One region of the Variovorax sp. OAS795 genome, then DNA from elsewhere that is predicted to be linked to it. Evidence: riboswitches for the same ligand, from Rfam matches in the RefSeq annotation. Region 1 holds a riboswitch; the other holds the start of a gene.

Region 1 (7,418 bases):
CGTCCCACTCGCCCGGCGGCGCAAGCAGGGTGAGCGCCAGCAGGTCGGCGGCCACGCAGAAGGCCGCGTCGCACTGGTGCGCATGGCCCGCGAGCGGGCGCAGGTCGTGCACATGGCCGGTGGTGGCGGGGTACTGCGCGAGCACGCCGAAGAATTCGCAGCTCGCCATCAGGTGCGGCAGCGTTTCAGAGACGGTGCTGACCCGGACCTCGATGCCCAGCGGCGCTGCGCGCGTCCTGATGACCTCGATGGTCTGCGGATGGCAGTCGCCCGACACCAGGAACACGTTGCTCTTGCTCTTGACGCTGCGCTTGGCGAGCGTCATGGCCTCGGCCGCGGCCGTGGCTTCGTCGAGCATCGAGGCGTTGGCGATGGCCATGCCCGTGAGGTCGCACACCATGGTCTGGAAATTGAGCAGCGCTTCCATGCGGCCCTGCGAAATCTCGGCCTGGTAGGGCGTGTAGGCCGTGTACCAGGCGGGGTTCTCGAGCACGTTGCGCAAGATGACGCCGGGCGTGTGCGTGCCGTAGTAGCCCTGCCCGATGAAGCTCTTGAACACCTTGTTCTTCGCCGCGATGGCCTTCAGCTCAGCCAGCGCGTCGGCCTCGCTGACGGGCGCCGGCAATCGCATCCGCCGGGCCCGGCGGATGGCCGCGGGCACGATGCCGTCGATGAGTTCCGCGCGCGTTTCCGAGCCGATCACCGGCAGCATGCGTGCCTCGTCCGCCGCATCGATGCCGATGTGGCGGGCGAGGAATTCTTCGGCGTTCTCGAGTTCTTGCAGGGAGGGGAGGGCGTGGCTGGACATGGCGAAGGTGAAGGGCGAACAGGGGACGGTGGCGGAGCGGAAGTCCGTTTTCAGCAGCGCATCAAGACTCGGCCGCGAACTTGTCGTAGCTGGCGGCGTCGAGCAATGCGTCCAGCTGCGCGGGCTCGCTGAGCTTGACCTTGAAGAACCAGCCGGTGGCCAGCGGGTCGGTGTTGGCGAGCGAAGGGTCGGCGCGCAGGGCTTCGTTCACTTCGGTGATCTCGCCCGAGACGGGCATGAACACATCGGCCGCGGCCTTGACCGATTCGACGACACCGGCCACTTCGCCCTGGGCGAAGGTCTTGCCGACTTCCGGCAGGTCGACGAACACCACGTCGCCCAGCGCGTCCTGCGCGTGCACGGTGATGCCGACAGTGGCCGCGCCGCCTTCGGCCGAGACCCATTCATGGTCCTTGGTGTACTTGATGCTCATGGTGAAAAACTCCTCGTGGAAAAAATGGATCTGAGGCCGGAGGGCCTAGCCGCGGTAGTAGCGCGTGGGCACGAAAGGCAGGGTCGAGACTTCCATCGGAACCGGCTTGCCGCGCACGATGGCCTGCACGCGGGTGCCGGGTTCCGAAAATGCCGTTGCCACATAGCCCATGGCGATCGGACGGTCGGCCGTGGGACCGAGCAGGCCGCTGGTGACGATGCCGATGTCCTGGCCTTCGAACGATTGCAGCACGGTGCCGTCGCGCACCGGAATGCGTTCCAGCGCCACCAGGCCGACGCGCTTGCGCTTCAGCGTGTCGTGGTCGGTGCGGCCCGCGGCGCCGGCGGTGGCGGCGCCGAGCTGGGCCAGCACCTTGGCTGCGCCCGGAAAGCCGCCTTCGCGCGCGCCGCCGGCGCGGCGCACTTTCTGGATCGCCCAGTTGAGCGAAGCCTCGACCGGCGTGGTGGTGGTGTCGATGTCGTTGCCGTAGAGGCAGAGCCCGGCTTCCAGGCGCAGCGAATTGCGTGCGCCCAGGCCAATGGGCTTGACCTCCGGCTGGGCCAGCAGCAGGCGGGCGAGGGCGTCGGGCGTCCTTGCCAGCCACCGAGATCTCGAAGCCGTCTTCGCCGGTGTAGCCGCTGCGGGTGGCAAAGGCCGCGATGCCGCCGATCTGCACCGCCCCGCCGGTCATGAACACGAAGCGCTCGATGCCGGGCGACAGCCGCGCCAGCGTGGCGGCGGCCTGCGGCCCCTGCAGCGCAAGCAGCGCGTGATCGGGCATGGGCTGCACGTCGCAGCGCGCGCCGATCTTCTGCTGGATGTGCGCCAGGTCGGCCACCTTGCAGGCACCGTTGACGATCACGAAGAGCGAGCCGTGTCCTTCGTTGAAGAACATCAGGTCGTCGAGGATGCCGCCCTCGTCGTTCAGCAGCAGGCCGTAGCGCTGCTTGCCGGGTGCAAGGTCGATCACGTCGACCGGCATCAGGGTCTCGAAGGCGGCCGCGGCGTCGGGCCCGACCAGGCGCAGCTGGCCCATGTGCGAGATGTCGAACAGCCCGGCCGCGTCGCGCGTGTGCTTGTGCTCGGCCATGAGCCCGGCGGGGTACTGCACGGGCATGGAATAGCCGGCAAAAGGCACCATGCGGGCGCCCAGTTCCACGTGCAGGTCGTGCAGCGGCGTCTTGAGCAATGGTGCGTCGGATGATGAAGCGGAAGCGGCCACGGGGCACTCCAAAGGGGCAGTCGAATTCCATGGCGCAAAGCCATGGGCCACCCCTGCTGTCCGCTTTACCTGAGAGATTCGCCCCACGATCGGGGTTTGCTCCTTCGGTGGGCCGCCGCGCGCATCGGTGCGGGCAGGGGCCTCTCTCCAGCAAGGAAACGCCGGCATCCGCCAGCGCCTTGTCAGTCCTTTTGCCTGAGCGTTCGGGAAACCCCTGCGCCTTCGGCGGCCTCGCATGGCGAAGCTCTCTCCTGACCCTGGCAAGTGTAGTGGATCGCGGCGCCACGGTCCGCCCGCCGATGCGGCTGCCGGCTCAGTGCACGGTCTCGGAGGCGTGCGGGAGCAACCTGGCGATACGCGCGCGCAGCGATTCGGCCCGTTCGGCGCCGGCGCTTTTCTCGACCTCCGAGAGCATCAGCGCAGCAATCGTCAGCATGGCCTCGCGGTCGCGGGCTTCACGCAGTGCGTCGCGCATCTGTTGCGCAAACCGGGGGTCGCGCCGGACGAACATGCGTTCGCAGATATCGAACAGGAACATGCGCGTGGTGGCCAGGGAACGCTTTCCGTCGAAATGATCCGCCGATGCGGCAGCCGGCGGCGGCTCCGCGATGCGGTCGACGGGCGCTGCGGGGGCGGATGGCACGTCCGCCGCCGGACAGTGCAGGTAGCCGCGGTTCAGCAACCCCTGCAAGGCCTGCTCGGCTTCGCCGGGGCTCGCGAACAGCGGGCTGAAGTCGCGCAGCGAGCGTCGGCCGTCCGCCATCAGCAGCAATGCACGCTCGCGCTGGCTGAGCGTGCGCTGCCCGCCCTGGAGTTCGTCGCGGGCCTTGTCGGTCTTGGTGGGAAACATGGCGCAACAGCTTTTTTCAGAAGATCGAGGACCGGAGCATCGTTGCAGCCGGTGACATCTTCGTGAAACCTTTGCACTACACGTCCCCCAACGAAAACGGGCAGCCGATGAGGCTGCCCGTCTTGTCGTTGGCGTCCGCGGCTACTTGGCGTAGACCAGGTCGCGCAGCGCCAGCGAGATCCAGGGCACGTAGGTGATCACCATCAGGCAGGCGAGGATCACCAGCACGAAGGGCACCAGGTACGTCACGATCCGGTCGAGCGAGATGCGCGCCACCGTGCAGGCCGCGAACAGGTTCACGCCGAAGGGCGGGGTGATCATGCCCAGCGCGAGGTTCACCACCATGATGAGCCCGAAGTGCACCGGGTCGATGCCGAAGTGCACCGCCACCGGCGCGAGGATGGGCGCGAGCACGATGATGGCTGCGCTGGTCTCGATGAACATGCCGATGATGAACAGCGCCGCGTTCACACCCAGGAGGAACATCGCGGGCGACTTCAGCACCTCCTGCAGCCAGTGGCCGATGGCGTCGGGCACGCCCGCGCGCGTGATCAGGAACGCGAACAGGCCCGCGTTGGCGATGATGAACATGATCACCGCCGACGACAGCACCGACTTGCGCAGGATGAGGTACAGGTCCTTGGGCTTGATCTCGCGGTAGATCACCACGCCCACCACCAGCGCATAGAACACCGCCACGGCCGAAGCCTCGGTGGGGGTGAAGATGCCGCCGTAGATGCCCCCCAGGATGATGACGGGCATCAGCAGCGCCCAGCCCGCCTGCCACGCCGCCTTGCCGAAAGGCATGCGGCCCTCGCCGTCGTTCTTGCCCCATCCCCGCCACTTGCAGTAGACCCAGACGAACAGCATCAGCGCCAGGCTGATGAGAATGCCGGGGCCGAAACCCGCAATGAAGAGCTCGCCGATCGACACCTCGGCGCTCACGCCGTAAAGGATCATCGGGATCGAAGGCGGGATGATCACGCCCAGCTCGGCGCTCGTGGCCTGCAGCGCCGCCGCGTAGGCGGTGGGGTAGCCGTGCTTGATGAGCGCGGGGATCAGGATGGCGCCGATGGCGAAGGTGGTGGCCACCGACGAACCCGACACCGCCGCGAAGATCATGCAGGTGAGCACGCAGGTCATCGGCAGGCCGCCCTGCACGCCGCCCACGATGCTCTTGGCAAACTCGACCAGCCGGCGCGAGATGCCGCCGGTTTCCATCAGGTTGCCGGCCAGGATGAAGAACGGGATGGCCGCCAGCGGAAACTTGTTGATCGAATTGAACATCTCCTTCACGGAAATGAGCATGTTGACGTTGGCGACCTGGATGCCCAGGATCGACGCGAGCCCGATGGACACGGCCACCGAAACCGACAGTGCGAAACACAGCACCATCGTTGCAACCATGACTGGGGTCATTGCGCGGTCTCCAGCTCAAGCCGCTTGGGATCGAGAAAATTACCAACGATGCCGAACAGGCAGAAAACCGAGCCGACCGGCATCGCGAGGTACGACCACATCATCGACAGGCTTTCGAGCCCGGCCATCGATTGCACCCGGCCACGCATGGCGTAGTCCCAGCCCCACCACAGGATGACCAGCATCAGCGCCAGCGCCGCAAGGCTGACCACGGCGTCGAGCACGCGCTTGACGCCCGGCGGGCTCCAGCGGTAGAGCACGTCCACGCTCACCATCGCGCCCTGCCGGAAGGCCATTGGGATGCCGAGGAACACCATCCAGATCAGGCTCATGCGGATCAGGATCTCACTCCATTCGGCGGGCTGCTCGAGCACGAAGCGCGTGACGATCTGGAACACGCCCAGGCCCGATGCAATGACCAGCATCACGCAGGCGGCGATCATCGAGAAGCCGGTGGTCCAGCGCTCGATGCCGAGGAATTTTTCTTTCATCTGCACCTGACTTCAAAACAAAAAAGCCCGCCGGGCCGATCCGGGCGGGCGCAAGCAAGCCGTCGATCGGACGGCAGCCGGATCACTTGTACTCGCGGATCTTGTCGAGGTTGGCCTTGCCGAAGTCCTTCTCGAACTGCGCGTTGACGGGTGCCAGCGCGGCCACGAACTTGGACTTGTCGACGTTGTCGATCACGGTCATGCCCTTGGCGCGCAGGTCGGCCACGCCCTTGGCATCGTCTTCGTCCACACGGGCGCGGTTGGCCTTGGTGCCTTCCTTCGCGGCTTCGAGGAAGGCCTGCTTGTCGGCCGCGCTGAGCTTGTCGAACGACGCCTTGTTCATCAGGAAGATGCAGGGCGAGTAGACATGGCCGGTGAGCGACAGGTGCTTTTGCACCTGGTCGAACTTGGCGGCGATGATGACCGACAGCGGGTTTTCCTGCCCGTCGACCGTGCCCTGCTGCAGGGCGGTGAACACTTCGGGGAAGGCCATGGGCGTGGTGACGATGCCGAACGACTTGTAGGCCGCGATGTGCACCGGGTTTTCCATGGTGCGCATCTTCAGGCCCTTGAGGTCTTCGGGCGCCTTGACGTCGCGCTTGCTGTTGGTCATGTGGCGGAAGCCGTTCTCGGCCCAGGCCAGCGCCTTGAACCCCTTGGCGTCGAACTTGGTCAGGAGATCCTGGCCGATGGGGCCGTCGAGCACGGCGCGCGCATGCGCCTTGTCGCGGAACAGGAACGGCACGTCGAGGATCTTCGTCTCCGGCACGAAGTTGGGCACCGGACCGGTCGAGGAGAGCGCCAGCTCCTGGGTGCCGAGCTGCACGGCCTCGATCGACTCGCGCTCGCCGCCGAGCGCGCCGTTATAGAAGGTCTGGACCTTGTAGCGGCCCCCGGTGCGCTTTTCGACTTCCTTGGCAAAGACGTCGATCGCCACGCCCTGGTGCGAGTTCTGCGCGGTCGAAATGCTGATCTTCATGGTGGTCTGCGCAAAAGCCGCGCAGGCCATGCCCATGCCCAGAACCAGGCCGGCGGCCAGTCGGGTCAATTTCATTGTGTTGTCTCCAGAGAAAAGAAGGCGCGAAGCCGAAGCCAAAAATGGCACTCCGCAGGTAGTCGCTTGACTATGCCGTAACCGGAAGCTTCACGGCGTCGGGATTTTCACGGACGTAATCGCGAATCACCGTCTCGAAATCGGCATCGGCCGACCGTCCCAGGCGCCCGGCACGCGCAGCACGGCGCCCGCTCAGGCGACACTCGCGGCTCGCGCACTCAAGGAGCCGGACGACCGGAAAGCGATGAACCTGCGATTCGTTGAAGCCTTTCACTGGGCCGTGGCGCTCAAGAGCGTCACCCGTGCGGCCGAGAAGCTGCACATCACGCAGTCGGCGCTCTCCAGCCGCATTGCCGCGCTCGAGCGGGAGCTGGGCGTGCTGCTGCTGGACCGTCGCGACAAGCAGTTCCGCCTCACGGTGGCGGGGCAGCGCTTCCATGCCTTTGCGCAGAAGCTGCTCGAGATGCAGATGCACATCAAGGCGGAGATGGGTTCGGGCGCCGTGCGCGAGGCGGTGCTGCGCGTGGGTGCGATCGAATCGGTGGTGCACAGCTGGCTCACCGGCTGGCTCAAGCACATGCAGGCGACGCACCCCGACTTCGAGCTGGAGCTCACGGTCGAAACCACGCCGGTGCTGGTCGACCAGCTCCAGCGCGGCAAGCAGGACCTGGTGTTCGCCGCGTTGCCCGCGGCCGGCGACGGCGTGCGCACGCGCGCCGTGCCGCCCATGCCCATGTGCTTCGTCGGCCACCGCGAGTTGCACCTGAAACGGCGCTACCGGCTGCCGGACCTGCTCTCGCTGGACCTGCTGACCTTCCAGCGCGGCTCGCAGCCGCACGTGGCGCTGCTGGAGCTGTTCCGCGACGCCGGCAGCCCGCCGCCGCGGGTGCATGCGATCTCGTCGATCTCGGCCATGGCGCAGCTGGTGGAAGCGGGCTTCGGCGTGGCCACGCTGCCGCGTGCGGTGGTCGAGCCGCTGGCCCGGCGCCTGCCGCTGCGCGTGCTGCCTTGCGACGATGCGATGGAGCCCCTGCCCATCTATGCCAGCTACCGCGACGATCCCTCTTCCCCGTTGCCCGAGGCTGCGCTCGGCTCCGCCGTGGTGCATGCCTCGCACCGCGCGGGCTCATCGAAAAAATCG
Region 2 (7,418 bases), 2.9 Mb from region 1:
GCCGACCTGCAGGTCTCGCTCGAGCGGCCGCAGGAAGCCATCGACGCCGTGCGCGCCACGCTGGTGGGCCTGGCCGATGCGGGCAGCGACGGCATCCGCCGCACCGGCGACCTGGGCGCCGACGTGCTGGTGCGCCACATCATCGGCCTGGACCCCACGCGCCGCGGCATCGCCATTGCCGACGTGGCCGAAGCCGGCATGCGCCTGACCTTCTGCCGCCGCAATGCGCAGGCCGCGCGCGCCGACCTGATGCGCATCTGCGCCGAAATCCGCGAAGAACTGGAACCCGAGGAGCAGACGCTGGCCACCGCGCGCGCAGTCGCGGCCGGAGAGGCCGAAGCCGCGCCGCATCCGGCGCGCCGCATCGCGGGCGCGGTGTACGTCAGCTGCTCCGGCCGCGGCGGGCCGCACTTCGGCGCCCCCGGCGCCGAACTGCAGATCGTGCGGCATGCGCTGGGCGACGTGCCGCTGGTCGGTTTCTTTGCCGCGGGCGAGATCGCGCGCCATCACCTGTATGGCTATACGGGGGTGCTGACGGTGTTCACCGCCAAGGACTGACGGGCGGAAAAACGACAGGGTTCCGACGCAGGGTGTTCGCTCGCGGCGTCGGCCGATAGAATCCACTCGCTTTCTTGAATCTCTGCTGCTGCAAGAAGGAGTGATCTGCGCGTTCCAGGACGTGCGGTCGATCTCTTTCGCCTTGCCATATCACATGGGCGAGGCCGGAAACCCCCCGGTTTCCCAATGGAACAGCAGCATGAGCAGCAATCAATTTCCGAGACTCCAGCGCGCCTTTTCGCGTGCCGGCATCGCTGTCGACTATCGCGACGGCGTCTATCACCTGCACAACGAGGCGGCGCAAGCCACGGTGCTTCTTCCGCAAAGTCTTCCGCTGGAAGTAAAGGCGGTGAACCAATTGCTCGCCTTTGCCAGCGTCCGCTCGCCCGACGGCGAAAAGGGCGTATGCAAGGCGTGCGCGACGCCGGATTTCCATCCTGGCTCGGTGGCGCCAGTGGGAAGCGTCGTCGCCACCGACCCCGACTTCGTGATCCCCGCCGCGGTGGGTACCGATATCAACTGCGGCATGCGGCTGCTGACCACCGGCCTCACGCTGGACCAGGTGGCGCCGCGCAAGACGCAACTCATCGACCGCCTCACCCGCAGCCTGCTCGACAACGGGCGCGACGTGCCGGTGCACACGGCTGCCTTCAAGGCGCTGTTCGATGCGGGCCCGGCCGCCTTCCTCGATGCGGTCCACGGCGCGGGCCTGTGGGCGTCCGTCGACCGCGACCGGCTGCAGGCGGAGATCGGCGGCTGCATCGGCCTTGCGAGCTTTGGCGGCAGCGCGCGGCATGCGCCGGAAGCCTACGTCGGCACGCGCCACGAAGTTTTTCGGGATCCCTGCCTCGGCACGCCGGGCGGCGGCAACCACTTCGTGGAACTGCAGGTCGTCGATCAGGTGATGGACCGGCATGCGGCCTACCGCGCCGGCCTGAAGACCGACGAGGTGGTCGTGATGATTCACAGCGGCTCGCGGGACATCGGCTTTCACGTCGGCGGCCGCTGGATGGACCGCGCGAAGGCGGAGTGGCCGCAAGGACTGCGCCATCCGCGCAGCGGCCTGTACGGACTTTCCGGCCCGCTGGCGCAGGAGTACCTGGAGGCGATGGGCGTGGCTGCGCGCTATGCGTGGGCCAACCGTGTCGTGCTGGCCGAACTGGTGCGCAAGGACTTCGCGGAACTGCTCGGGGCGACCGCATCGAAACTGGTAGTCGACGTGCCGCATAACGTGGTGCTGCCCGAGCACGGGATGAACATCCACCGCAAGGGCGCAACGCCGGCGCACGACGGAGACCTGGCGTTGATTCCCGGCTCGATGGGCGATCACTCGTTTCTCGCGACAGGGCTGGGCCATGAAGACTGGCTGTGGTCATGCAGCCATGGCGCGGGCCGCCGGATGCGGCGCCAGGAGGTGCGTGCACTGCGCGGCACCATGAACCTGCAGGAGAGCGCCGACTGGCAATGCGTGACCCTGCGCGAGGAGCGCAGGATCGAGGAGGCGCCGCAAGCCTACAAGCCCATCGGCGCCGTGATCGACGCGCAGGAAAGCGCGGGCCTGATCCGGTGCGCCGTGCGGCTCAAGCCATGGGTCACGTTCAAGGCGTGAGCGTCAACCCAACGCGGGTTGCGCGAGCTGCGGCACGCGCGCGGGCATGCCCGTGAACGCGAAATCCACCTCGGGCGCGAGCCCGCTCACGATGCGCGCGATCGACTTGCCCGAACCACAGGCATGCGTCCAGCCCAGCGTGCCGTGGCCGGTGTTCAGGTACAAGTTCGGCAGCTTCGTCTTGCCGATGAGGGGCACGTTGCTTGGCGTCGCGGGGCGAAGGCCGGTCCAGAACTGGGCCTGCGTGGTGTCGCCGGCACCCGGGAAGAGTTCTTCGACGCGCCGCACGATGGCCTCGCAGCGTACGCGGTTCAGGTCCCGGTCGTAGCCGTTGAACTCCGCGGTGCCTGCAATGCGCAGGCGGTCGCCTGCTTCGCCGCCGGCCGAGGTGTAGCGCGAGAACACGAGCTTGAACTCGTCGTCGGTGAGCGAGACCTGGTGGGCCTTGGAGGCATCTTTCACCGGCAGCGTCACGGAGTAGCCCTTGGCCGGGTAGATCGGCAGGCGGATGCCCAGCGGGGCTGCAAGCAGAGGGCTGAGCGAACCCATCGCCATCACGAAGGCGTCGCCGCGGATGCGCTGGAAGCGGCCTTCGCTGTCGGTGGCCTCCACGTGATCGATGGTGCCGCCGGCCTCTCGCAGCGCTGTGATGGTGTGGCTCATCAGGAATTTCACGCCGGCCTCGGCAGCACGCTGGGCGAGTTCGCGCGCAAAGCGGTTCGCGTCGCCGGATTCGTCCTCCGCGGTGTATGTCGCCCCGGCCAGCTTCGGGCGGATGTGGGCGAGGGCGGGCTCGATCTTCACTGCCTCGTCGGCCGAGATGACCTGGCGTTCGCAGCCCAGCGCGCGCATCTGCTCGGCAGGCGCCAGGGCACCGTCGAACTCTTTTTGCGTCGTATAGAAGTGCAGGATGCCCTGGGTGCGCTGGTCGTAGTCCAGCCCGGTGTCGCGGCGCAGTTGCTGCAGCACGTCGCGGCTGTAGGTGCCCAAGCGAACGATCTGCTCGATGTTGTGCCGGGTGCGCGCCGGCGTGCATTCGCGTAAGAATTGCAGGCCCCAGAGCCACTGGCGCATGTCGGCGCGAATGCGAAAGAGCAGCGGCGCGTCTTCCCGGCCGAGCCATTGCAGCACCTTGAGCGGCGCGCTGGGGTTGGCCCAGGGCTCGGCATGGCTCACCGAGATCTGCCCGCCGTTGGCGAAGCTGGTTTCGGCCGCCGGCGTGGCTTGCCGGTCGACCACGGTCACTTCATGGCCGAGTTGCTGCAGGTAGTAGGCCGAAGTCACGCCGAGCAGGCCGGCGCCAAGAACGATCACACGCATTTCAAGTACCTTTTAGGATTGGCGCTTGAACGGCGGAGTCGGAGTGCTACTGATTCAATAGCAAGCAACCGGACGACGCCGTCCAAGTTGCCGCTCCCCCTGTCCTTGGTACCTGAGAGATTCACCCGCTGCGCCCGCAGCGGGTTTGCTCCTTCGGTGCATCACGCAAGGTGATGGCTCTCCAGACGGCGTATCAGTTGATGCAGTACAGGCCTTTGCCGAAATTGTGGAATTTCGCTGGGCCGACCTGAGCGTTTATGGGAGTTTGCGCCTTCGGTGGAGTAGCACAAAAGTGCCACCCGCTCTCCTGCAGTACGTGCATTGTAGGCCCAAGCGCCAAGGTGTTCACTCTCGAACTTGACCGTTCAGACCGATGGGATAATCGCCGGTTGATTCGCCTCGCGGCGATTGTTCGACAACTTCGGGGGACTCATGATCCTGGTAACCGGCGGCGCCGGCTTCATCGGCGCCAATTTCGTACTTGACTGGCTTGCGCAAAGCGACGAGCCAGTCGTGAATCTCGACAAACTCACCTACGCCGGCAACCTGGAAACGCTCGCCTCGCTCAAAGGCGATGCGCGACATATCTTCGTGCAGGGCGACATCGGCGACAGCGCACTGATCGACCGCCTGCTGGCTGAGCACAAGCCACGCGCCATCGTGAACTTTGCCGCGGAATCGCACGTCGACCGCTCGATCCACGGTCCCGAAGATTTCGTCCAGACCAACGTGCTCGGCACCTTCCGGCTGCTCGAGTCCGTGCGCGGCCACTGGAGCGCGCTGCCCGCCGACCAGAAGGCCGCGTTCCGCTTCCTCCACGTGTCGACCGACGAGGTCTACGGTTCGCTCTCCAAGACCGACCCGGCCTTTACCGAAGAGAACAAGTACGAGCCCAACAGTCCCTACTCGGCCAGCAAGGCCGCCAGCGACCACCTCGTGCGCGCCTGGCACCACACCTATGGCCTGCCGGTGGTCACGACCAACTGCTCCAACAACTACGGGCCGTTCCACTTCCCCGAAAAACTCATCCCGCTGATGATCGTCAACGCGCTGGCCGGCAAGCCGCTGCCTGTGTACGGCGACGGCATGCAGGTGCGCGACTGGCTTTACGTGAAAGACCATTGCAGCGCCATCCGCCGCGTGCTCGAAGCCGGCAAGCTCGGGGAGACGTACAACGTCGGCGGCTGGAACGAGAAGCCCAACATCGAGATCGTCAACACCGTGTGCGCCTTGCTCGACGAACTGCGCCCCAGGGCCGATGGCAAGCCCTACAAGGCGCAGATCAGCTACGTCACCGACCGCCCGGGCCACGACCGCCGCTACGCCATCGATGCGCGCAAGCTCGAACGCGAACTCGGCTGGAAGCCCGCCGAAACCTTCGACAGCGGCATCCGCAAGACGGTCGAGTGGTACCTTGCCAACGGCGACTGGGTGCGCAACGTGCAAAGCGGCGCCTACCGCGAATGGGTCGAGAAGCAATACGACGCCGCACCCGCGGGCAAGGCCGCGGCATGAAATTGCTGCTGCTGGGCAAGGGCGGACAGGTGGGCTGGGAGCTACAGCGCAGCCTCGCGCCGCTGGGTGAACTGGTGGCGCTCGATTTCGACAGCACCGACCTGCACGCCGACTTCAGCCGCCCCGAGCAATTGGCCGAGACGGTGCGCAAGGTCCGCCCCGACGTCATCGTCAATGCCGCAGCGCATACCGCCGTCGACAAGGCCGAAAGCGAGCCCGAGTTCGCGCGCAAGCTCAACGCCACGTCGCCAGGTGTCGTCGCCGAGGCCGCCCGGCAGATCGGCGCGCTGATGGTGCACTACTCCACCGACTACGTCTTCGACGGCAGCGGCAGCAAGCCCTGGCAAGAAGACGACGCCACCGGCCCGCTCAGCGTGTACGGCCGAACCAAGCTCGAAGGCGAGCAACTGGTGGCCGCAAACTGCCCTAGGCACCTGATCTTCCGCACCAGCTGGGTGTATGCCGCCCGCGGCGGCAACTTTGCGAAGACCATGCTGCGCATCGCCCGCGAGCGCGATCGGCTGACCGTCATCGACGACCAGTTCGGCGCGCCGACCGGCGCCGAACTGCTGGCCGACGTCACGGCCCACGCCATCCGCGCCACGCTGCAAGACCCCGCCAAGGCCGGGCTCTACCACGCGGTGGCCGGCGGCGAGACCACCTGGTGCGGCTACGCGCGGTTCGTGCTCGAGCAGGCCCGCCTGGCCGGTGTCGAACTCAAGGCCGGCCCTGCGGAGGTCGACGCCGTGCCCACCAGCGCCTTTCCGACGCCCGCCACCCGCCCCGCCAACTCGCGCCTGGACACGCGCAAGCTCCAAGCTGCCTTCGGCCTGGTGTTGCCCCATTGGCAGCAGGGCGTGGCCCGCATGCTGCGCGAAACCCTTTGACCGCAAGCCGCCAAACAAGCACAAGAGACACACAACAATGACGACCAAGACCACGCAACGCAAGGGCATCATCCTGGCCGGCGGCTCGGGCACGCGCCTGCATCCCGCCACGCTCGCGCTCAGCAAGCAGCTGCTGCCGGTGTACGACAAGCCGATGATCTACTACCCGCTCAGCACGCTGATGCTCGGCGGCATGCGCGACATCCTGATCATCAGCACGCCGCAGGACACGCCGCGCTTCCAGCAGCTGCTGGGCGACGGCAGCCAGTGGGGCATCAACCTGCAGTATGCGGTGCAGCCGAGCCCCGATGGCCTGGCGCAGGCCTTCATCATCGGCGACAAGTTCGTCGGAAACTCCCCGAGCGCGCTGGTGCTGGGTGACAACATCTTCTATGGCCACGACTTCGCCCATCTTCTGGGCGATGCCGATTCCAAGACTTCGGGTGCCACTGTGTTCGCCTACCATGTGCACGACCCGGAGCGCTACGGCGTGGTGGCCTTCGACGCCAAGGGCAAGGCCAGCAGCATCGAGGAAAAGCCCCTGCAGCCCAAGAGCAGCTACGCAGTTACGGGACTCTACTTCTACGACAACCAGGTGGTCGACATTGCCAAGGCCGTGAAGCCCAGCGCGCGCGGCGAACTGGAAATCACCGCGGTCAACCAGGCCTACCTCGACCTGGATCAACTGAACGTGCAGATCATGCAGCGGGGCTACGCCTGGCTGGACACCGGCACGCATGAGAGCCTGCTGGAAGCGGGACAGTTCATCGCCACGCTGGAGCACCGGCAGGGCCTGAAGATCGCGTGCCCCGAAGAAATTGCATGGCGCAATGGATTCATCGATCGCGAGCAACTCGCAAGGCTTGCCGCTCCGCTGCAGAAGAACGGCTACGGCAAGTACCTGAACCACTTGCTGGCCGAGGAAGTACGCTCATGAAGGCAACGCCCACCGCGATTCCTGATGTGCTCGTCATCGAGCCGAAGGTCTTCGGCGATGCGCGCGGTTTTTTCTACGAGAGCTTCAACGGCAAGGCCTTCGACGAGGCCGTGGGCCGGCACGTCGAGTTTGTCCAGGACAACCATTCGCGGTCGGTGAAGGGCGTTCTGCGGGGCCTGCACTACCAGGTGCAGCAGCCGCAAGGAAAGCTGGTGCGGGCGGTGCGCGGCTCGGTGTTCGACGTGGCAGTCGACATTCGCAGGTCGTCGTCCACCTTTGGTAAATGGGTCGGCATCGAATTGACCGAAGAAAATCACAAGCAGCTCTGGGTCCCCCCTGGATTCGCCCACGCGTTTCTCGTGCTCAGCGAAACGGCGGACTTTCTTTACAAGACGACCGATTACTACGCGCCGGCGCACGAACGATGCATTGCATGGAACGACGCGGCCATTAACATCGAGTGGCCTGAGATCGGAATGATCCCCGTGCTGTCCGCGAAAGACCAGGCTGGGGTTTCGTTGAACAAGGCCGACACGTTTGAATGAAGGCCCGCCGACGCCCGTCTTGTGTGAAATGGGACGGTCGCTTGACG

What was found. A riboswitch is a leader RNA that binds a small molecule or an ion and turns the genes downstream of it on or off. The one in region 1 is predicted to bind glycine.
Region 2: linked by a shared signal. The riboswitch ahead of ABID97_RS05655 (D-amino acid dehydrogenase) and the one ahead of gcvT (glycine cleavage system aminomethyltransferase GcvT) in region 1 are both predicted to bind glycine.

What each region holds. Positions count from the first base shown of each region.
Region 1 covers NZ_JBEPOH010000001.1:4,052,413-4,059,830, reverse strand. The annotation lists gene gcvP (aminomethyl-transferring glycine dehydrogenase) at 1-808, opposite strand, end outside; gene gcvH (glycine cleavage system protein GcvH) at 870-1,241, opposite strand; partial or broken gene gcvT (glycine cleavage system aminomethyltransferase GcvT) at 1,287-2,382, opposite strand; glycine riboswitch at 2,510-2,624, opposite strand; glycine riboswitch at 2,637-2,727, opposite strand; gene ABID97_RS19640 (hypothetical protein) at 2,777-3,313, opposite strand; gene ABID97_RS19635 (TRAP transporter large permease) at 3,455-4,732, opposite strand; gene ABID97_RS19630 (TRAP transporter small permease) at 4,729-5,223, opposite strand; gene ABID97_RS19625 (TRAP transporter substrate-binding protein) at 5,306-6,277, opposite strand; partial or broken gene ABID97_RS19620 (NAD-dependent epimerase) at 6,348-6,452, opposite strand; gene ABID97_RS19615 (LysR family transcriptional regulator) at 6,522-7,418, shown strand, end outside.
Region 2 covers NZ_JBEPOH010000001.1:1,186,539-1,193,956, forward strand. The annotation lists gene ABID97_RS05645 (FIST signal transduction protein) at 1-558, shown strand, start outside; gene ABID97_RS05650 (RtcB family protein) at 758-2,167, shown strand; gene ABID97_RS05655 (D-amino acid dehydrogenase) at 2,171-3,487, opposite strand; glycine riboswitch at 3,577-3,682, opposite strand; glycine riboswitch at 3,715-3,807, opposite strand; gene rfbB (dTDP-glucose 4,6-dehydratase) at 3,920-5,002, shown strand; gene rfbD (dTDP-4-dehydrorhamnose reductase) at 4,999-5,889, shown strand; gene rfbA (glucose-1-phosphate thymidylyltransferase RfbA) at 5,927-6,826, shown strand; gene rfbC (dTDP-4-dehydrorhamnose 3,5-epimerase) at 6,823-7,371, shown strand.